DNA from 3 places in the Pantoea anthophila genome. Region 3 is predicted to be linked to each of the others. Evidence: predicted binding sites of a transcription regulator. Region 3 holds the regulator's gene; each other region holds the start of a gene.
What was found. Region 3 encodes PurR, which represses purine synthesis genes. Its sites were predicted from a motif close to CANGCAAACGTTTGCNTG; they were not measured.

Region 1 (7,735 bases), 960 kb from region 3:
CCAGAGCGTGATCGCCACGCCGGTAAAGCGATAACCGTCTGTCCAGAGCAGCGATTTCCAGTATTCCTGAATAATATCAATCATAAGTCGCCCTCTTCACGCCTACCGTATAGCGCCGGTTCAGCCACCACAGCACGCCATTCGACAGCGTGGTGAACAGCAGATAAATCACGCCCGCCACGATGGCGAAATAGAACGGCTGCCAGGTGCTTTTTCCGGCCAGCTGCGTCGCCTTCACGACATCTTCCAGTCCGAGCAGCGAGACCAGCGCGGTGGCTTTCAGGATCACCTGCCAGTTGTTACCGATGCCGGGCAGCGCATAGCGCATCATGGCCGGGAACAGAATGCGGCGAAACACCTGCGCGCCGGTAAAACCAAACGCGGTGGCCGCTTCAATCTGCCCTTTCGGCACCGCCATAAAGGCACCCCGAAACGTTTCAGTAAAGTAGGCACCATAGATAAAGCCGAGCGTGATGATACCGGCGACCATCGGGTCGATATCAAACTGCGCCATGCCCAGCGCATCGGTGATCTGGTTGAGGACAATCTGCAGCCCGTAGAAGATCAGCAGCATTAATACGAGGTCGGGCACGCCACGGATCAGCGTGGTGTAGCCTTCAAAAATCATCGCCAGAGGCCGGCTGCGCGACAGTTTCGCGCCTGCGCCAATCAGCCCCAGCAGCACTGCCAGCACGACGGAAGTGAGCGCCAGTTCCAGCGTCACCAGTGTGCCCCTGAGAATTACATCAGAATAGCCATACAGCATCGAAAGGGTCCTGTCGTGGGGTGAAAACAAAACGCTGCCCGCCAGACATCGACGGGCAGTTTAGCTTTATCACTCTGGCGTCTCTGCCATCCGCACCCCGGGGCACAGCGGCGTTAAGCCGTCCGTTCCGGCGGGCTTCAGCAACCAGAGGATAAAGCGACAGGATGGTTAGTCGCCGTACACATTGAAATCGAAGTATTTCTTCGCAATCTTGTCGTAGGTGCCATCTTTACGCATATCAGTAAAGGCTTTGTCGATAGCGGCCTTCAGCTCGCTGTCATCTTTACGCAGCCCCATGCCTGTTCCGACACCAAAGATCTTGTCATCTTTTACCGCCGGACCGGCAAACGCGTAGTTCTTGCCCACCGGCTGCTTCAGGAAGCCTTCGCTGGCCTGGACTTCATCCTGGAAAGCGGCATCAATACGGCCCGCATTCAGATCCTGATAGACCAGATCCTGGTTCGCATAAGGCGTAATCGTCACCCCTTTTGGCCGCCAGTTCTCATTGGCATAGGTTTCCTGTGTGGTGCCCTGCAGCAGACCGATGTTTTTGCCTTTCAGCGATTCAATCGTCGGCTCGATTTTTGATCCCTTCGGTGCCACTAAACGTGCGTTGGCGGCGTAGAGTTTTTCTGAGAAGGCGATCTCTTCCTGACGTTTTGCTGTGATGGAGAGTGAGGAGATGATGGCATCAATTTTCTTCGCTTTCAGTGAAGGGATCAGCGCATCGAAATCACTTTCGACATAGGTACATTGGGTATGGATACGTTTGCAGATTTCGTTAGCGAGGTCGATATCGAAGCCCACTAACTTGCCTTGCGCGTTTTTTGACTCAAACGGTGGGTAAGTTGGATCTGTACCGATGCGGATCGACCCCGGAACCGCTGCAAAGACGCTGGCAGCACTGGATAAGCCCAGCATCAGGGAAAGAGCCAGAACACGCTTTTTCATAGATTACCCTCAAGTGAAGTGCTTTTTGTTATGTGGTTCGTGATGTGAATGCGCTAATTAATCTGCATGTTTCATGCCAGATCTGCAAGTTATCCACGCAGTTAGCGTGACGCCAGTGCGGTGAAAACCGCCTGTTTATAGGGGGGAATATAGCAGTGAAGTAAAAGAGAAAAAGCGATGATGTTAACTTTTGGTGCGTCAGATGCACGAAGAGTGATCCGGGGCGCGCTTATGCACTAATTAAGTGCGCCCGCGGAACTTTATGCACCCTGCCAGCGCATAAACAGATCTTCCGGCAGGTCGATATCAAACTGATCGATAACGCGATTAACGGTCTGGTCGATGATCTGCCCGATGGTATCAGGACGGTGATAGAACGCCGGGACGGGCGGCATGATGATAGCCCCCAGTTCGGCCGCCGTGGTCATCATGCGCAGATGACCGACATGCAGCGGGGTCTCGCGCACGCACAACACCAGTTTACGCTGCTCTTTTAACACCACGTCCGCTGCACGGGTCAGCAGGGAGTCACTGTAGCTGTGAACGATGCCCGACAGGGTTTTCATCGAGCAGGGTAAGATCGCCATGCCCAGCGTTTTAAACGACCCGGAGGAGATATTCGCGGCAATATCGCGCACGTCGTGCACCACATCGGCCAGCGCCTGTACGTCGCGAACCGAGTAGTCGCTCTCCAGTCCCAGCGTCTGTCGCGCCGCCTGACTCATGACCAGATGCGTTTCCACCTCTTCCACCTGCTGCAACACCTGCAGCATGCGCACGCCGTAGATCACCCCGCTTGCGCCAGAGATGCCAATGATGAGTCGTTTCATAGTCCAACCTTGTCTCCGCTAATGCACCATCATAACGCGGCCGGACGATTTCTGAAAACAAACAGGGCGGGATTGCTCCCGCCCTGTTCTGTGCTGTCCGCCTTCAGGGGATATCAGCCTTCGTTGTGCAGCTCGAGGTTCTCGACTTCGTTCTGGCGCTGAAGCGCTTTCGCGTCATCATTACGCAGCGACTCAAGATACTCCAGATACTGCTGATCGACATCTTTGGTCACGTAGACGCCGTTGAAAACCGAACATTCAAACTGGGTAATATCCGGATTCTCTTCACGCACCGCTTCGATCAGATCGTTGAGATCCTGGAAAATCAGCGCATCCGCTTTGATAAGCTGGCGGATCTCTTCCACTTCGCGGCCATGGGCAATCAACTCCGTGGCGCTCGGCATATCGATGCCGTAGACGTTCGGGAAGCGTATTTCCGGGGCCGCTGACGCCAGGTAAACCCGTTTTGCGCCCGCTTCACGCGCCATCTCAATGATCTGCTCGGAAGTGGTGCCACGCACGATGGAGTCATCCACCAGCAGCACGTTTTTATCACGGAATTCCGCGCGGTTCGCGTTGAGCTTACGACGCACTGCGCTGCGACGTAACTGCTGGCCCGGCATGATAAAGGTGCGGCCGACGTAGCGGTTCTTCACGAAGCCCTGGCGATAGGGTTTATCGAGAATACGCGCAATCTCCAGCGCGATATCGGTTGAGGTTTCCGGGATTGGAATCACCACGTCGATATCGAGATCTTCCCACTCGCGGGCAATTTTTTCGCCCAGCTTGGTGCCCATACGGACACGGGCGCTGTAGACCGAAATCTTGTCGAGGAACGAGTCGGGACGTGCAAAATAGACATACTCGAACAGGCACGGATTGCTTTTCGGGTTTTCAGCACACTGACGGGTCGACAGCTGGCCCTCTTCAGTAACATAAACCGCTTCACCCGGCGCCACGTCACGGATGAACTCAAAGCCCAGCGTATCAAGCGCCACGCTCTCTGAGGCAACCATATATTCGGTACGGCCGTCAGCGATGACGCGCTTGCCGAGGACCAGCGGACGAATGCCGTTAGGATCGCGGAAGGCGACCATGCCGTGTCCGATAATCATCGCCACGACGGCGTAAGCGCCGCGCACCTGCTGATGCAGGGCTGCAACCGCAGAAAAAATGTTGTCAGCTTCCAGCGGATCGTTCTGGAAGCGATCCAGTTCCTGCGCAAAGATGTTCAGCAGGATTTCAGAATCTGACGTGGTGTTAACGTGACGGCGACCCTTTTCGAACAGGTGCTTACGCAGTTCATGGGCGTTAGTCAGATTACCGTTGTGCGCCAGAGTGATGCCATAGGGCGAGTTGACGTAGAAAGGCTGCGCTTCAGAGGCACTGGAGCTTCCCGCCGTAGGATAACGCGCGTGACCAATGCCCATGTTGCCCTGCAGACGCTGCATGTGACGTGCTTCGAAAACGTCGCTGACCAGGCCGTTTGCCTTTCGCAGGCGAAAACATTTCAGCGCATCGATAGTACAAATGCCTGCGGCATCCTGCCCGCGGTGCTGGAGCACCGTTAACGCGTCATAGATCGACTGGTTGACCGGCATGAAACCGGTGATACCGACAATACCGCACATGTTGTCATTTCCTCATTAAGCCGCACTCCCGGTCACATCACCGGGGTAAAAAACTCGACGTGCTTTTCAGGTAATCAAAAAACCACCTGATGATATAACTGAACTCGGGAATGAGTTGAGACTGTTGCCAGTCCGGACTTTTGGAAAAGCCAGTGAATGTATCAAGGAAGAACAGCAAAGCGGCCACAATCAGCACACCACGCAACGCCCCGAAACAGACTCCCAACACCCGGTCGGTTCCCGACAGGCCGGTTTTTTCCACCAGCGTGCCGATAACGTAGTTCACTATGGCCCCGACTATCAGGGTTGCCACAAACAGCACACCGATGGCGATACCGTTACGAACCAGTTCGTCGTCAAAACCTGTAAACCAGACTGCAAGGTAGGCGTAGTAATGACTGGCGACAAAAAACGCGCATCCCCAGGTAACAAGAGATAAGGCTTCCCGGACAAACCCACGAATCAGGCTGACCAGAGCCGAAAAACCAACTACCGCAATAATGACGTAATCAATCCAGATCATGAACTCTTCCAGCGCCAGTGCAATTGCACCCCTGCATCCAGTTCGGGGCGCATTCTAACAGAAAAAGAAAACGTTTGCGTAGCGGTTTTCCTTTTCTGCATCCATAAAAAAGGCGATAAAAAAATTCGCTATCGCCCGGGTGATTCTCAGTCGTTCATGCCGTTGAAAATCGTCACTTTTTCCGTCACGCTGCGCTATAAATGAACGCGTCAGCCGGTAAAAGACGCTGCCTGTTACTGCTATCGGCAGCGCCAATCGTCTGATTAACGGGCACTGTAGGGTTTCACCACACCGCCCAGTCCGGAGATGTTTTTCAGCTCGCCCACTGCGCTCTGCATTTTGGCTTTAGAGGCGTCCGGCCCGACATAAATACGGGTAATCTGCCCCTGCACCGGCGTTGACGGCACGGTAAAGGCGCGATAGCCCGAGAGCCGAAGCTGTGCCACGATCTCGTTCACTTTGCTGGCATTTTTCAGCGCCCCAAGCTGCACCACATACGCCTGTCCTGCCGGCGCGGTAGTCTCTGCCGCTTTCGGCGCTGTCTCTTCCTTCGGCTGCTCAACCGCTTTAGGCTGTTCAGCCGGCTTCGGCTTCGGCTGCTCTGCCACTTTCGGCTTCGGCTGTTCCACGGGCTTCGGCTTAGGCTGCTCGGTTACTCTGGCTTTCTGCTGCTCGGTGACCTTCGGCTTCGTGACCGTCTGCGCAGGCGCAGACTGATGAACCGGCGGCGGCGAGACCACAGCCGGATCGCTCTCCTCTTCCGGCTGGGTGCGGCCCTGTTCCGCCGTCACGTTGGTTTTACCGCTGCCGTTACTGCTGCTCACCGCATTGCCCGCCCCTTCCGGCGGCTGCGACGGCAGCGACTGCGTGACCGGCGGCACCATTTCGCTGTCCTGCTGGTCGTCCGGTTTTGGCACCAGCGGAATCGCGGCGAACTCCTCTTTATAATGCTTTTTCTGACCATCCAGCAGCCCTGGCAGGACAATCACGCCAACGGCGACCAGAATAATCGTGCCGACTAAACGGTTCTGAAACTTACTTGCCACGTCCTTTCTCCGTTTCAATCGATTCCATGACCTGCGCCACGGTGTGGAATGACCCACAAACCAGCACAACGTCCTGCGGCGCGGCCTGCTGACGCGCCTGCTGCCAGGCGAGTTCAACCGAGCTGAACGCCTCGCCCTGCGGCAGGCTGCTCAGCAGCTGCTCCGCCGTGGCACCGCGCGGGCCATCAAGTGGCGCGCAGTACCAGGCATCCACCACCGGAGCCAGCGCCGCCAGCGTTCCGGCGATATCTTTATCATGCAGCATACCCACAACCGCGTGCACTTTGCCGCGTGCCGGCAGGGCGGCCAGTCGAGAAGCCAGATAGCCCGCCGCATGCGGGTTGTGCGCCACGTCCAGAATCACACGGGGGGATTCACTGATGGTCTGAAAACGTCCTGGCAGCATCGCCAGCGGCAGGCTGGCGCGAATCTGCGCCTCGCTGACCGCCAGCCCGGACATGCGCAGGGCCACCAGTGCCGTCGCCGCGTTGGGCATCGGCACCTGCGGCAGGGGCAAATCGTTCAGTTCACCGGCCGCATCCCGCAGCGACCAGCTTTCCGCCTGCGCATGAAAGGACCATTCACGGTCGCGCTGCATCAGCTTAGCGCCCTTTTCCTGCGCCACCATGGCGATACTCTGCGGCATTTCCGGCTCACCGACCACCGCCGGTTTGCCTGCCCGGAACACACCCGCTTTTTCCCGGCCGATGCTTTCGCGATCCGGGCCAAGCCAGTCGGTATGATCCAGAGCAATGCTGGTGACGACGGCGACATCAGCATCAACGATATTGGTGGCATCCAGTCGTCCGCCGAGGCCCACCTCGAGGATCACCACATCCAGCTTCGCCTGGCGAAACAGATTGAGCGCGGAGAGCGTGCCAAATTCAAAATAGGTCAGTGAAATGTCTGCCCGTCCCGCTTCAATCTCCGCAAAGCTGGCGCAGTGCTGCGCTTCGCTCAGCTCCTCTCCCTGAACCCGGACGCGCTCGGTGTAGCGCACCAGATGGGGTGAGCTGTAGACGCCAACCCGATAGCCTGCGGCCATCAGCAGGGTTTCCAGCGTGCGGCAGGTGGTGCCTTTGCCGTTGGTACCGGCGACGGTAAAAACAAAGGGGGCGGGTTTCAGCAGGTCGAGACGTTGTGCCACCTGGCGAATGCGATCCAGACCCAGTTCGATCGCCTGGGTATGCAGGTGCTCAAGATAATAAAGCCACGTGGCCAAAGGCGACGTGGCTTGAGGAAGGTGAAGATTGTCCATATGTCCCGTTTTGCTTATTGATACCCGGCAGACTGCTGCTGCGGTATACGGTGCATTGGTAAGAGGCGCGGTGGACGCGCCTCTCTATCTCCTGTCAGGCCTCGTTGCTTTCCGATTCAGTCGGCGCAGGGGCGGACTGTTCACCGTCATGCAGCGGTGCCGGCAGGTTCATCATTTTTGCCAGCAGGCTTGCCAGTTTGTAGCGCATTTCCGGACGGCGGATGATCATGTCGATCGCGCCCTTTTCAATCAGAAACTCACTGCGCTGGAAGCCTGGCGGCAGTTTTTCACGCACGGTCTGTTCGATAACGCGTGGGCCGGCAAAGCCGATCAGCGCTTTCGGTTCCGCCACGTTGAGGTCACCCAGCATGGCAAAACTGGCGGAAACACCGCCCATGGTCGGGTCAGTCAGCACGGAAATGTAAGGCAGACCGCGCTCCTGCATTTTCGCCAGCGCCGCACTGGTCTTCGCCATCTGCATCAGCGACATCAGCGCTTCCTGCATACGCGCGCCGCCACTGGCGGAGAAGCAGATCAGCGGACAGTTATCTTCTAACGCCTGCTCAACCGCACGGACAAAACGCGCGCCGACCACAGAGCCCATTGAACCGCCCATAAAGGCAAATTCAAAGGCGGCCGTAACAACCGGCATGCCGTGCAGCTGACCTTTCATCACAATCAATGCATCTTTTTCGCCGGTGTCTTTCTGGGCGGCGACCAGACGATCTTT
Region 2 (7,735 bases), 430 kb from region 3:
TCACGCGCTGGGTTGACCGTCTGACTAACCCGGCTATCACTGGTTTTGCCCGTGACGTGACCCTCTCCGACGCCATGCTGGGCTACCTGCAGTTTGTCTCTAACGTGCCGACGCAGGGGGAAACCTGGCTCTACAGTAATGTTCCCTACAGGCTGACACAGCCGTCGGTGGCCGTGGTAAATCAGTGGCAGAATGCGGTCAATGCGGGCGCGAGCAGTACGTTTGTTGCTTCCCTGCAGCCGCAGCATCCTCAGTATCAGCCGATGCACGCTGCGCTGAAAGCGCTGCTCAGTGATAAACAACCCTGGCCGCAGCTGAAGAACAGCGAAACGCTGCGTCCGGGGCAGGTCAGTGACGATGTCCCCGCACTGCGTGAAATTCTGCAGCGCAGCGGCATGCTGACCGCACAGAGCAACGCACCGGCTCCGGATGATGATGCCGTGCCGGTCGCTCCTTCACCGGTAACCCACAGCGATCAGCCGGTGGCAGTGAGTCCTTCCGCTACGCCGGTTAACGATCTGCCTGCGCCATCGCCGCAGTCACCCGGCAACGTTCAGAGCCAGACGCTGGAAGGCAACACCGCCAATGTCTATGACGAGACGCTGGTGGCGGCGGTCAAACGTTTTCAGCAGTGGCAGGGACTGGATGGCGATGGCGCTATCGGTGCCAGAACGCGGCAGTGGCTGAACGTCTCACCCCAGATGCGCGCTTCGTTACTGGCGCTGAATATTCAGCGACTGCGCCTGCTGCCGGATGATATGCACAACGGCATTATGGTCAACATCGCCAACTACTCGCTGATCTATTACAACAACGGCAACAAGATCCTCTCTTCCCGGGTCATTGTCGGGCGTCCCGATCGTAAAACACCACTGATGCGCAGCGCGCTCAATAATGTGGTGCTCAATCCGCCGTGGAATGTGCCGACGACGCTGGTGCGCAAAGATATCATCCCTAAAGTGAAACAGGACCCCACCTATCTCTACAAGCACGGTTATACCCTGCTGTCGGGCTGGAGTGCTGACGCTGAAGTGATCGATCCCAGCATGATCGACTGGCGCATGGTTTCCGCTGCATCCTTCCCTTACCGGATGATTCAGGCTCCGGGTCAGACGAATGCGCTGGGCCGATACAAATTCAACATGCCTAGTTCGGATGCCATCTATCTGCATGACACGCCAAACCATAACCTGTTTCAGCGTGATATTCGTGCGCTCAGCTCAGGCTGCGTGCGTGTGAATAAGGCATCAGAACTGGCCGGGTTGTTACTGCAGGATGCAGGCTGGAACGACTCCCGTATTTCCAGCACCCTGAAAGAGGGGGATACCCGTTATGTGCCGATTCGCCATCGCATCCCGGTCAATCTCTATTACCTTACTGCCTGGGTTGCTGATGATGGCAAGCCGCAGTTCCGAACAGATATTTACAATTATGATGACACCGCCCGTTCGGGCAGTCAGGCACTGAGCCGGGCGAAACAGTTACTGCTCTAGTGATTGATTTTAAATCGTTAGCGGCGCACCTGGCACCGTAAGAAATATCCTCTGAGAGCGATTCCTTCGGGAATCGCCTCTCAAACACGCCCCAGATGGGTTGACGCTTACCTGAGAGAAAGTTATGGTTCGGCCTGTGCGCTTTTTGCACATTTCTATGGCTTCACTCTCAGGTAAACCGCTACATGTCTACTATTGATTCTTTTCGTCGCAACCTGCTGCTTTGCGGTAGTGCCGCCGCCGGACTGGCATTATTGCCCGCTTCTGCAAGGGCCTCGCTTTCAACGTCTCGCCCGCGTGTATTGATGCTTAACAATCTTCACACCGGTGAAACCCTTAAAACTGAATTTTTTAATGGTAAGAGTTACGACAAGGATGAGTTGACACGATTAAATCACTTTTTCCGTGACTACCGCGCCAATAAAGTGAAAAGCATTGATCCGCACCTCTTCGATCAGATTTTCCGCCTGCAGGCACTGCTCGGTACGCGCAAACCTGTCCAGCTGGTCTCGGGCTACCGTTCACTGGCGACCAACAATATGTTACGTGAGAGCGGTCCGGGAGTCGCGAAGCATAGCTATCACACCAAAGGCCAGGCGATGGATTTCCATATTGAAGGGGTTTCATTAGCCAATGTACGCAAAGCGGCGTTATCTCTGCATGCGGGTGGTGTAGGATATTATCCCCGCAGTAACTTTGTACATATTGATACCGGTCCGATCAGGCACTGGTAACGACACCGGCGACGCTGCGTGAGCCGGTCATGGAGCGTTATGAACTACCACATTATTCCTGTTACAGCCTTTGCCCAGAACTGTTCCGTTATCTGGTGCGACACCACCCGTGAAGCGGCTCTGGTCGATCCAGGCGGCGATGCCGATCTGATTAAACAAACGCTGGAACAGCTCAGACTCAAACCCGCTCAGATTCTGCTGACCCATGGTCATCTCGATCATGTTGGAGCCGCGGTAGAACTGGCGGCTTACTATCAGATCCCTATTGTCGGGCCACAAAAGCGGGATGCTTTCTGGCTGGAGGCGCTGCCCACGCAGAGCCGGATGTTCGGACTGGAAGAGTGCGTCCCTTTTACGCCGGATCGCTGGCTGGAAGAGGGGGAGAGTGTGCAGGTCGGGCTGACTACGCTGGAGGTCCTGCACTGCCCGGGCCATTCCCCTGGTCATGTGGTGTTTTTTGACCGTCCCGGAAGGCTGCTGATTTCAGGTGATGTGATTTTTAATGGCGGCGTGGGACGAACAGACTTCCCGCAGGGCGATCATCAGCAGTTAATTAAGGCGATTCACACTAAATTACTGCCGCTGGGCGATGATGTGACTTTTCTGCCCGGCCACGGCCCGATCTCCACACTGGGGCAGGAGCGCATCAGCAATCCTTTTCTGCAGTAAAAACAGTCCTTTTGCTGCCATAAAAAATGGGCCCTCAGGCCCATTCTTGTTTTATCGCCTGCCTCAGAGCACCGCGACAATCGCTTCGCACAGCGCCGACATGTTGTCCGGCGTCATGCCCGCCACATTCACGCGGCCAGAGTTAACGGCATACACAGCGAACTCTTCACGCAGGCGAATAACCTGCTCTTTGGTTAAGCCGCTGAATGAGAACATGCCGTTTTGCTTAATGATAAAGCTGAAGTCACGCTGCGCACCTTTCTCTGCCAGCGTGTTAACAAACAGCTGACGCATGCGCTGAATGCGCTGACGCATGTCCGACAGCTCCTGCTCCCAGATGGTCCGCAGCGCGTCGTTACTCAGAATCGTCGCGACGACGGCCGCACCATGCGCCGGGGGATTGGAGTAGTTGGCACGAATGGTGTATTTCACCTGACTGAATGCGGTTTCTGCTACGCCGGCGTCGGCCGCTACCAGCGTGATGGCCCCCACGCGCTCATTGTAGAGACCAAAATTCTTCGAGTATGAGCTGGCGACAATCAGCTCCTGATGTGACGCGGCAAAAATACGCAGGCCTTCGGCATCTTCGTCCAGACCACGGGCAAAGCCCTGGTAAGCGAAGTCGAACAGCGGCAGCCAGCCATTCGCCTGTGAGATCTCTGCCAGCTTCTGCCACTGCTCCGCTGTCGGATCGATACCGGTCGGGTTATGGCAGCAGCCGTGGAAAAGTACCACGTCGCCAGGCTGAACCTGACTCAGCGACGCCAGCATTCCCTCAAAATCGAGTGTATGGTTTGCCGCGTCATAATAGTGATATTCACACACCTCAAGACCGGCAGCATTGAACACATTTTTATGATTCGGCCAGCTGGGATTGCTGATCCAGACCCGTTTTACCGCCGTCTGCGTGGCCAGAAAATCTGCCGCAATGCGCAGCGCGCCTGTGCCACCTGGCGTCTGTGCCGTACGTGCGCGGCGCGCGCTAATCAGTGGGCTGTCATTGCCGAACAGCAGGGCCTGCGTGCAGCGCGCGAAATCCGCCAGACCATCAATGCTGAGATAGTTTTTGGTGGTTTCGTTTTCCAGCAGATACTGCTCAGCCTTTTTAACACTGGTCAGCACCGGGGTCTTGCCGGTTTCGTCTTTATAGACGCCGATACCCAGATTGATTTTTTCAGGGCGGTCATCAGCACGAAACAGATCGGCGAGCCCGAGAATAGGATCGGCGGGTGCAGCAGAGATCGATTCAAACATGTGTCAGGTCCATTAGCGTGAACGTTTGCAAGAGGGCTCTCAGGTTAACGTCCGGCCAAGCAAATGCCAACCGTTTGCGAATCAAAATGCTCTATTTTGCGGTGCGGATTGCGCGACGGGGAGATAAAGACGTTAACGCAGAGCGGAAAGGGGTTAAGCAGCGCAGAGGTTGTGATTAACAGCCATAAAAAAACGGGGCCGTGGCCCCGTTTTTCAACATGTTTAAAGCAGGATTAGAACTGGTAAACCAGGCCTACACCCACCACGTCATCTGTGTTCAGATTCAGGCGGTTGTTGTCATCCAGCTGGTTGATTTTGTAATCAACATAGGTAGACATGTTTTTGTTGAAGTAGTAAGTCGCGCCAACATCGAAATATTTGTACAGGTCAGCATCGCCGATACCTTCGATATCTTTGCCTTTCTGCTGCACGTATGCGATGGATGGACGCAGACCGAAGTCGAACTGGTACTGAGCAACTAACTCAATAGTCTGGCTCTTATTGGCAAATGCACCCACTGAGTCGTCAGTGTTAGCTACAGGGACGCCAATAGCGGTAGCGTTACGGCCTTCACCGTACATCGCTGCCAGGTAAACGTTGTTCGCATCATATTTCAGCGCGGTTGCCCAGTTCTCAGCACGTTTGCCCTGACCAACTACGTTACCATTGACAGCAACACCCGCTGCCTGTGAATTAGTACGGTCGCTGCTGCTGTAAGCACCAACGATGCCAACACCAATTGGTGAGGTGTATGAAGTTGAGAGCGCATAGCCGTCACCGTTAGCACGGCTAATGTCGGTACGGTCATTTTTGCCCTGATACTGAACTGCGAAATCCCAGCCATCAACCAGACCGAAGAAGTTGGTGTTGCGGTAGGTCAGCAGGCCGGTGCTGCGACCGTTCATGAAGCTGTCTGAATTACCCCAGTCGCCACCAAATACTGGCAGCATATCGGTCCAGCCGATTGCATCGTAAACCAGACCATAGTTACGGCCGTAGTCGATTGAACCTGCATCACCGAATTTCAGACCGGCAAAGCCCAGACGGGTTTTGGTGCCATCACGTGCGTCATCACCTTCAGAGTTGTTCGCCTGAATGTTGTATTCCCACTGGCCGTAACCGGTCAGCTGGTCATTGATCTGAGTTTCGCCTTTGAAGCCGAAACGCACATAAGTCTGATCGCCGTCGCTGCCAGCGTCGTCAGAGAACTGGTGACGTGCATCGACTTTACCGTACAGGTCCAGTTTGTTGCCGTCTTTGTTATAGATTTCGGCAGCATTGGCTGCGCCGGCGGCTAACAGAGCAGGGATAACCACTGCCAGAATATTGCGCTTCATCATTATTCATTACCCTCATTGGAGTTATTTGTACACCTGCCACTGCCGTAAGGAAATCTTTACAGAACCCTCAACGAAGTTTGGTGTCTTCCTGTGTCTGCACGCATCTTTCCATCCCCCCCGCTGTAATTCTAGCGCGAAAATGCTACTAAACTCGTAATCTGGTTTCTAAAGGAAAATATGTATTACAAAATGTAAAAAAGACGGAACTTTGTGAGAGAACTCAAAATTTACAAAAATAAAAAAAGGCCGGCAGTGCCGACCTCTTTATATATATGATTTTCTTATATTTAATGCCGAATGTCAGAAACTCGCATTACGTGGGGTGCGTGGGAAGGGGATAACGTCCCTGACATTTTGTACACCGGTAACATAGGCGATTAAACGTTCAAAGCCCAGACCAAAGCCAGAATGCGGAACGGTGCCATAGCGACGCAGGTCACGATACCACCAGTAATCCTCTTTATTCAGCCCCATCTCTTCCAGACGCGCATCCAGCACATCCAGACGCTCTTCACGCTGTGAACCGCCGATGATCTCACCAATGCCCGGCGCCAGAACGTCCATCGCCGCCACGGTCTTGCCATCCTCGTTCAGGCGCATATAGAACGCCTTAATATCTTTCGGATAGTTTTTCACGACCACTGGCGCTTTGAAGTGTTTCTCTGCCAGATAACGCTCGTGTTCAGAGGAGAGGTCGATACCCCAGGACACCGGGTTCTCGAAGGTCTGACCGCAGTTCTTCAGGATTTCAATCGCATCGGTGTAGTCGACCTGAGCAAAATCGGTGGTGATGAAACGCTGCAGGCGCTCAACAGCCTCTTTATCGACACGCTCAGCAAAGAAGGCCATGTCGTCAGCGCGCTCTTCCAGCACCGCGTTAAAGACATATTTCAGCATGGCTTCGGCCAGTGCTGCGGCATCATCCAGCGAAGCAAACGCAATTTCCGGCTCCAGCATCCAGAATTCCGCCAGGTGACGGCTGGTGTTAGAGTTTTCGGCGCGGAAGGTCGGACCAAAGGTGTAAATCTTCGACAGGGCGCTGGCATAGGTTTCACCGTTCAGCTGACCCGATACGGTCAGGAATGCCTCTTTGCCAAAGAAATCTTCAGCGAAATCGACTTTGCCCTGATCGTCACGCGGCAGGTTTTCCAGATCCAGCGTCGAAACGCGGAACATCTCGCCTGCGCCTTCGGTGTCTGACGCGGTGATCAGCGGGGTGGAGACCCAGAAATAGCCATTTTCATGGAAGAAACGGTGTAGCGCCTGCGCCAGAGTATGGCGGACGCGGGCAACCGCGCCAATCAGGTTGGTGCGCGGACGCAGGTGAGCCACTTCACGCAGATACTCAATGCTGTGGCGCTTAGCCGCCATCGGGTAGCTGTCCGGATCTTCCACCCAACCCACCACTTCCAGATGGGTCGCCTGAATCTCAAACGCCTGGCCCTGACCCGGCGAAGCCACCACTTTACCGGTGACGATAACCGAACAGCCTGTGGTCAGACGCAGCACTTCATCCTGATAATTATTCAGAGAATTATTGACGACAGCCTGAACGGGATTAAAGCAGGAGCCGTCATACACGGCGATGAAGGAAAGACCGGCTTTGGAATCTCTTCGGGTACGCACCCAACCACGTACGGTGACTTCACTGTCAACCGCGACGCGACCGTGCAGTACGTCCGCTACAGGCACTACGCTCATAAATATCTCTCTATATAGAAGAAGTGAGTAAAAAAAGTTGCCCCATCCGGGGTTTTGCTATGTTACTTGCGAGTCTTCAGGAAACAAGCAAAATTCAGGCTGAAAACAGATTTATTACAGCAGAGGCGGGGCGTATTGACGCCCCGATAAGCGGGGATTTAACTCGCTTTTTTCACCAGCGGCAGGTCAAAGGCTTTACGCAGCGCTCTGACAAAGGCTTTGTCCTGACAGATCGTTTTACCCGGACTGTCGGAAAGTTTTGCCACCGGTTTACCGTTGCACTGCACCAGTTTAATGACGATATTCAGTGGCGTGACGCCCGGGATATCGCAGGTCAGGCGGGTGCCGATACCGAAAACCACATTCGTTCGCTGACCAAAATGGCGGTAAAGCGCCAGCGCTTTGTCGAGATTCAGATTGTCAGAAAAGACCAGATTTTTGCTTAAGGGATCGATACCCAGCTTCTGATAGTGGGCGAGCGCTTTCTCACCCCACTCAACCGGATCGCCGGAATCGTGGCGCAGACCCTGATAACGGCGGGCGA
Region 3 (7,735 bases):
TCCCTGTGCCTTTAACTTCTCCGTTGCGGTTAACGCGGGTCTGACTTCGGCAGGCCTTCGAATCCTCTACCGCGCCACGCGCAATCCCCCCTCTACGCCACGACTGAAGACGATCTGCCACAGCTGAATATCGCGCGCGCGAAACGCACCGGCACAGGCGTTGAGATAGTAGGCGAACATACGCTTAAAGCGATCGCCATAACTCTCAGCCAGCTGAGGCCAGGCCTGCAAAAAGCGTTCATGCCATGCCATCAGCGTCCTGTCGTAATCTGCGCCAAAGTTGTGCCAGTCCTCCAGAATAAAATGGGGCTCGCTGGCATCGGCCACCTGACGCACCGAAGGCAGGCAGCCGTTCGGGAAAATATACTTATCGATCCAGGGGTCAACGCGCATATCGGTTTTAATCGCGCCGATGGTGTGAAGCAGGAAAATCCCGTCAGGCTTAAGATTACGATCGACCACGTCGAAATAGGTCGCGTAGTTTTTAGGCCCGACATGCTCAAACATACCGACCGACACCACGCGGTCAAACTGCTCGTTCAGATCGCGATAGTCCTGCAGCAGAATCGTCACATCCAGCCCTTCACAGCGCTGCTGCGCCAGCTTCTGCTGCTCGGCCGAGATAGTCACGCCATGCACGCTGACGCCATAATGACGTGCGGCAAATTCCGCCAGTCCGCCCCAGCCGCAGCCGATATCCAGCAGCGACATCCCGGGTTCCAGCGCTAATTTACGACAAATCATATCCAGCTTGGCTTCCTGCGCCGACGCCAGCGTCGTGGCCTCTTTCCAGTAGCCACAGGAGTACTGCATGTAAGGGTCAAGCATCAGTGAAAAAAGATCGTTGCCGAGATCGTAGTGCTCTTTGCCCACGATCCAGGCCCGCTTGCGGGACTGCAGGTTGGTTAAGCGGGCGGCGGCGATGCGCAGGGTATCTTTGAAATGGTGCGGGAGCTGCTGATCCAGTTTATGTTTAAGCACCTGGTGGAAGAACATATCCAGACGGTCGCAGTCCCACCACCCCTCCATATAGCTTTCGCCCAGCCCCAGCGATCCCTCCTGCAGAACACGCTTAAAAAAACCGGGATGATGAATGCGGATATCCCATGGACGTGAGCCATTTATTTCGATGTCCGCTTTTTCCAGCAGTTCGTGAACGATGCGATACCAATGATTATCTTCAGGAGTCACTGCTTCTGCGTAAGATGAACTCATAGCTTTTCCACCACCTGTCCAATCTGAACCTGAACAAAGAATAGCCAATTCGTCAGGCATTGAGAAACGTCACGGAGGATTCCGCAAACCGATTATCTGTAAGATACAGAGGACTGGAACAGGCTGAAGCAGGGCCGGTAAGAGGGAATAACGCGTGCGAATACCGTCCCGGCAACAGCGTGCCAATCAGATTATTACGTTATTATATTGTTGATTTATTACAGATTTGTTGACCCGGATGAGTATATTCTCACGCGGGTCAATATTCAATGACTTATTGTTAGGGCGCTAACTAAAAAGTTAGCGTCTTAATGATTATCCTGGCAGGCAGGTTGCGCAGTGGCAACAACAGTTTGTGCGCTTGCGGCGCGCTGCATGACGTACCCGATCAGGGCGAGCAGAATCGTCACTGTCATAATCAGCGTGGTGGTCAGCAGTGCCTGAGTTAATCCCGCCGACACCGCCAGGCTGGCGAGGAAGCAGAGGCCTAACTGCAGCGTATTCTGCAACGCGGCGGCTTTGCCGGTAGCGTGCGGGAAGGGCATCAGCGCACTGGAGACCACAATCGGATAGATCGCTCCGTTAGCCAGCGCCATTCCGCAGAACGGCACCATGAGGCTGAGCAGCGTTCCCTGACCCGAAAGCGCGACCGCAAACAGTGCCAGAATGCTCAGGCTGTAGACCCCCAGCAGCCAGGGCAGCAGCTGTGCGCCGTTAAAGCGGTTGAGCAGGGCGCGACAGCCGAAGCCACCGATTAAAAAGGCGAGCGTCTGTGGCAGATAGCTCAGGCCAATGTCGGCGGGGGAAAGGCCCAGGCCCGCCAGAATAAAGGGTGAGCCGGTCAGCCAGGCAAAAAAGCTGGCGGAGCAGGCGGAGTAGATCAGTACGTTACCGCTGTAGACGCGGGATTTAAGCAGCGTGAAGAAGCCCGGCTGTGCCCCTTTCTCCTGCGGAGCGGGTTTCACCGCGGGCAGACGCAGCGTGACCAGAATCAGCGCCACCGCAATCAGGGTCAGCACCAGGAAAATCGAACGCCAGTGGAAATGGCCGATCAGCCATGCCCCGAGCAGCGGTGCCAGCGCCGGTGAGAGGGCCACCAGCGGCATGATCGTGGCGAACACTTTGCTGGCGCGCGCCGCCGGATAGCGGTCGATGACCAGCGCCTGCCAGCTTACGGCGGCAGCACAGACACCAATCGCCTGAATGAAGCGCAGCGCCAGCATCAGAAAGATATCATTCACCCACAGCATACCCGCACAGCCAGCGGCGAACAGTGCCAGCCCGGCCAGCAGCACGGGTTTACGGCCGATGCGATCGGAGAGCGGGCCCCAGAAGAGCTGACCACAGGCGAAGCCGGCCAGAAACAGACTCATGCTGGCGCTGATCAGGCCGGGCGAGGTGCGGAACGTCTCCTGCATCGCGCCAAAGGCGGGCAGGTACATATCGGTGGCTAAAAAGCCCAGCATGCTGAGCAGAGCGAGGTAGGGCATAAATCCTATATTCGACAACATCAGATTCTCATTTTGCAGGGTAAACGCGGCAGAGTGTAAAAGGTGCGTTTGCGGCTGTGAAACGGTAATATTTGCCGGTTGCTGTTAAAATTTTTGAAGGCAGATTATGTGGTCAGAGTATGCACTGGAAGTGGTTGACGCGGTTGCACGCGGGGGCAGTTTCAGCGCCGCCGCGCAGGAGTTACATCGGGTGCCGTCTGCCATCAGCTATACGGTTCGCCAGCTGGAAACCTGGCTGGCGGTGCCGCTGTTTGAGCGTCAGCACCGTGAAGTGGTACTGACCCCGGCGGGAGAGCATTTTGTCAGGGAAGGGCGCAGCGTCATCAAAAAAATGCTCGCAACCCGGCAGCAGTGTCAGCAGCTGGCTAACGGCTGGCGCGGACAGCTAAGCATTGCCGTTGACCGCATCGCCAAACCGCAGCGTACCCGGCAGCTGGTTAAAGATTTTTATCGCCACTTCCCGGACATGGAGCTGCACATCAGCTATGAGGTCTTCAACGGGGTCTGGGATGCCCTGGCCGATGGCCGGGTCGATGTCGCGATTGGTGCGACCCAGGCGATACCGGTTGGCGGACGGTTTGCGTTTCGGGATATGGGGAAGCTCAACTGGCGCTGCGTGGTTGCACCCGATCATCCTCTGACGCAGGCAACCCGGATTGATGATGACACGCTGCGTCACTGGCCGTCGCTGGTGCTGGAGGATACGTCACGGGCGCTGCCGCGGCGCATGACGTGGACGCTGGACAATCAGCGCAGGCTGGTGGTGCCGGAATGGCAAACCGGGCTGGAGTGTGTGCAGGCGGGATTGTGCGTGGCGATGGTGCCAGGCCATCTGGCCCGGCCACTGCTCGACAGCGGCGCGCTGGTGGAGCTCACGCTGCCGCAGGCGTTTCCGGACAGCCCCTGCTGTGTCAGCTGGGCAGAGGATCGCGCATCACCGGCAACAGGCTGGTTACTCAGCTATCTGGGTGATGCGCAAACGCTTAATCAGGAGTGGTTAAGCGAGGATTAACGGCGATAGTCGCGGAACGGACCATCCGCAACTGAACGGCGTTCAATCAGCGTGGGATGGACTTCAATCGTTTGCGACACTTCGCGCTTGCTGGTAATGCGATCAAGCAGCATATCCAGCGCCTTCTCACCCAGCTGAGCCTTGGGCTGATGGACGGTGGTCAGTGCGGGCGCAAAATAGCGCGCGTTGCGCACATTGTCATAACCGATCACCGAAATGTCCTGTGGAACCCGCAGACCCATCTCGTCAGCGGCGCAAATCGCCCCCATCGCCATGATGTCGCCACCGCAGAACACCGCCGTCGGGCGCTGCTTCTGCGACAGGATCTGCTGCATCGCCTGATAGCCCGACTCCGGCTCAAAGTCACCCTGCACGATCCACTCGGCGCGCGGCTGAATGCCCGCCTCTTCCAGCGCCTTAAGGAAACCGGCATGACGTCCGCCCCCGGTGTTGCGCTCCATCTGACCGGGGATGGCGCCGATGTCGCGGTGGCCGCGCTCAATCAGATAGCGTCCCGCCAGATAGCCACCCTGGAAGGCGTTATCCAGCACCGTATCGGTGAAGTCGGCGCGCGACTCGCCCCAGTCCATCACCACCATCGGGATATTGCGGTTCTCTTCCAGCATCTGCAGCAGGTCGTCCGGGTATTCAGAGCACATGACCAGCAGACCATCGACGCGCTTCTGCGCCATCATGCTGAGGTAGGCGCGCTGTTTTTGCAGATCGTTATGCGCATTCCCCAGAATCAGCGTATAGCCTTTGTCAAAACAGTGATTCTCGACCGCTTCGATAATCTCAGCGAAATAGGGCGCTTCGCTGGAGGTGGCCAGCAGCCCCAGCGTCCGGGTGTGATTCACCTTCAGGCTGCGCGCCACGGCGCTCGGCGAGTAGTGCAGTTCCTTGATCGCCTGCCAGACCGCATCGCGCGTCTCTTCAGCCACGAAGCGGGTTTTATTGATGACGTGCGAAACCGTGGTCGTGGAGACGCCAGCGCGTTTTGCCACATCTTTAATTGTTGCCATGAAAATCGGACTCCAGGACTTATCTAACTGTATGATAAGCGTAGTGTTAAACGTTTGCGTCTGCTCAGGGTATTTTCCGCAAAAATGCCGTGTTATGGCGCATTAAACCGGCGGCCGACGGAGAATAAATGCCTGAAAAAGTGCGCAAACGGAATCAGGGCTGCGCGCGTTGCGCAACAAGGGCGGGATTCTAACAAGGCTGAACGGATAAAACGAGATTTTTACCCACAGCTGTGGGAAAATAGAATAACCACAATGATTATGTGGTTAAGGAGCAACCCATGAGTACCGATCTTAAACTGGCGTTAATGACCACTGTCGGCTGCCTGCTGATGATTGTGGCCTTTAGTTTTACCGCTGTACTGCACTGATAAAAAAGCCGGGACTTCTCCCGGCTTTTTTCTGACGCTGCATCAGCTCAGCGAATGGTTTTCGGCGTCATTACACGACGCGCACCTATGTAGTGACGCTGCCAGTAATCTTCCCCTAACGCACTGATCTGAATATCTTTGCCGGTACGCGGTGACTGAATAAACTTGCCGTCACCCAGGTAAACCCCGACGTGATCCGCGGTTCCGCGGCCATTAATGCGGAAGAAGACCAGATCGCCTTTTTCCAGTGACTCACGTTTGATAGGGGCAGCGTCACGCAGGTGATACATCTCGTTAGCGGTGCGCGGAATTTTAAACTTCACCAGATCTTTATAGGCGTACCAGACCAGACCGCTGCAGTCGAAGCCGGTGTGGGGGGAGGTGCCGCCCCACTGATAAGGTTTGCCCAGCTGGCCCATGAGCTTGGTCATCGCCGTTTCACGCGCTTTCTGGTAGCGCTGACGGTGAGATTTGCTCATTTTAATGGTGCCGGTCTCGCTGGCATCGGCGTTTTTCAGCAGGCGCTGGTGGCCGTAGCGTTTTTTCTCTTTGGTGCTGAGTCGGGCGGTCTTAAGCGAGGTTTTTTTGGCAGGTGTCTGTTTAGCGGTCAGTTCAACTTTTTTCTGTTTTTTCGTTTTGAGTTTCTGAACCGGGCTGAGACGGGTTTTTTTTGTCGTGGTTTTCACCACGCGACGTTTGCGGCGCTCATCCTCGCGCGCACTCTTTTTCTCTGCTTTATGCGTACTGACGTTCACCGGAGCGTGCGGAGACGCGGCGGCGATGTTGAAGAACAGTTGCGCAAAGGCCAGCATAAAAAGCGTAATGATTAAACGCATAGTCCATTAAGTAGTTAAGTTGTCAGGGCCACTACGCACCGCGACAAAGTTGAGATTAATCTGATCCAGGATCAGCGCCGAAGCCATTCTAGTCCAGTTCTTTTAAAAACTGTAATGCCTTTTATTGTTAATCTTTGCAACCCACGCGATTGTGCTGAAAATGAACATTTTCAGCGTCTTATATCAACGAAATTATTACGAATTATTAATCTGTTACCGGCTGTTAATAATCAGAAATTCACGCTGTGCCTGTCATGACTTAACCAGGATGGCGATTTCAGCAGGCAGCGATCAAAATCTCGTTTTCAGTCACGCTGCGAAGTCGCTACAATAAACAAACACGAAGTGACGAATTAAGGAAGGCAATTATGAGTACTGTAGAAAAAATTCAGCGCCAGATCGCAGAAAACCCGATCCTGCTGTACATGAAAGGTTCTCCGAAGCTGCCAAGCTGCGGCTTCTCTGCACAGGCGGTGCAGGCACTGTCAGCCTGCGGTGAGCGTTTTGCTTACGTGGATATTCTGCAGAACCCGGACATTCGTGCAGAGCTGCCAAAGTACGCCAACTGGCCAACCTTCCCGCAGCTGTGGGTAGACGGTGAACTGGTCGGTGGATGCGACATCATCGTTGAGATGTTACAGCGTGGTGAACTGCAGTCGCTGATTAAAGAGACCGCAGAAAAATTTAAAGAAGCAGAATAAAAAAAGGCCGACGCAATGTCGGCCTTTTTCGTTGTGGCATTCCTCAGACGGAGGCGCTGGCGTCTGCATCGCCTTCGGCAAAGGGCAGGGGCCAGCCACCTAGCCGCTTCCAGCGGTTCACCAGCTCACAGAACAGCGTTGCGGTCTGCTGCGTATCATATAGCGCCGAGTGTGCCTGACTGCTGTCAAACTCCATTCCCGCAGCGATACACGCCTTCGCCAGCACGGTCTGACCCAGCACCAGCCCGCTCAGGGCTGCCGTGTCAAAGGTCGCAAAGGGGTGAAACGGATTACGTTTCAGGCTGGCACGCTCAGCCGCCGCAGACATAAAGTTCAGGTCAAACGTGGCGTTGTGCGCCACCATGATGGCGCGATTGCAGCCGCTGTCCTTGATCCCCTTGCGCACCATTTTAAAAATGGCGTGCAGCGCTTCATATTCACTGACGGCACCGCGCAGCGGATTAGCGGGATCGATACCGGTAAAGGCCAGCGCTTCAGGGTGCAGCAGCGATCCGACAAAAGGTTCGACGTTAAAATGCAGCGTCTGGTCTGTCTGAATCCATCCCTCTTCATCCATTTTCAGCGTGATAGCGGCAATTTCCAGTAACGCATCGGTTTGTGCGTTGAAACCGGCGGTTTCCACGTCGATGACCACCGGATAGAAGCCACGGAAACGTTGATTGAGTGCATTAGGGGAATTCGATTCAGACATCAGGATCTCGTTGCAGGAAAAGGGCAGCGCGCATTATGGCAAAAAACGGGGCCGGGTGCAGCAGATGAAGCGCAGAGAAGGGGATTCAGCCCGCCCGGGAGGGCAGGCTGGCGGCAGGATCAGTTGCCGAGGCCTTTACCGGCATCTTTGTTTTCGATCAGCTCGATTTTGTAGCCGTCCGGATCTTCAACAAAAGCGATAATGGTGGAGCCACCCTTCACCGGGCCCGCTTCACGCGTCACGTTACCGCCATTCTGACGGATACGTTCGCAGGCGGCAGCCGCGTCATCCACGCCCAGCGCGATATGACCATAGGCGTTGCCGAGATCATACTTGTCCACGCCCCAGTTATAGG

Region 1: cvpA (colicin V production protein) is a predicted target of PurR. The motif match lies at 4,765-4,782, and genes of this name have one in related genera.
Region 2: OJ965_RS14600 (amino acid aminotransferase) is a predicted target of PurR. The motif match lies at 4,214-4,231, and genes of this name have one in related genera.

What each region holds. Positions count from the first base shown of each region.
Region 1 is NZ_CP110473.1:1,203,831-1,211,565, reverse strand. Features, by position in the region: gene OJ965_RS08320 (ABC transporter permease) at 1-84, opposite strand, end outside; gene OJ965_RS08315 (histidine ABC transporter permease HisQ) at 77-766, opposite strand; gene argT (lysine/arginine/ornithine ABC transporter substrate-binding protein ArgT) at 935-1,717, opposite strand; gene OJ965_RS08305 (UbiX family flavin prenyltransferase) at 1,978-2,547, opposite strand; gene purF (amidophosphoribosyltransferase) at 2,661-4,178, opposite strand; gene cvpA (colicin V production protein) at 4,216-4,701, opposite strand; gene dedD (cell division protein DedD) at 4,965-5,747, opposite strand; gene folC (bifunctional tetrahydrofolate synthase/dihydrofolate synthase) at 5,737-7,005, opposite strand; gene accD (acetyl-CoA carboxylase, carboxyltransferase subunit beta) at 7,100-7,735, opposite strand, start outside.
Region 2 is NZ_CP110473.1:2,587,096-2,594,830, reverse strand. Features, by position in the region: gene ldtD (L,D-transpeptidase) at 1-1,493, shown strand, start outside; gene mepK (peptidoglycan L,D-endopeptidase MepK) at 1,679-2,227, shown strand; gene OJ965_RS14605 (MBL fold metallo-hydrolase) at 2,267-2,896, shown strand; gene OJ965_RS14600 (amino acid aminotransferase) at 2,960-4,150, opposite strand; gene ompF (porin OmpF) at 4,384-5,490, opposite strand; gene asnS (asparagine--tRNA ligase) at 5,791-7,191, opposite strand; gene pncB (nicotinate phosphoribosyltransferase) at 7,350-7,735, opposite strand, start outside.
Region 3 is NZ_CP110473.1:2,160,233-2,167,967, reverse strand. Features, by position in the region: gene cfa (cyclopropane fatty acyl phospholipid synthase) at 67-1,215, opposite strand; gene punC (purine nucleoside transporter PunC) at 1,524-2,726, opposite strand; gene punR (DNA-binding transcriptional activator PunR) at 2,833-3,738, shown strand; gene purR (HTH-type transcriptional repressor PurR) at 3,735-4,760, opposite strand; gene cydH (cytochrome bd-I oxidase subunit CydH) at 5,042-5,131, shown strand; gene OJ965_RS12600 (C40 family peptidase) at 5,179-5,967, opposite strand; gene OJ965_RS12595 (Grx4 family monothiol glutaredoxin) at 6,333-6,668, shown strand; gene rnt (ribonuclease T) at 6,712-7,380, opposite strand; gene gloA (lactoylglutathione lyase) at 7,500-7,735, opposite strand, start outside.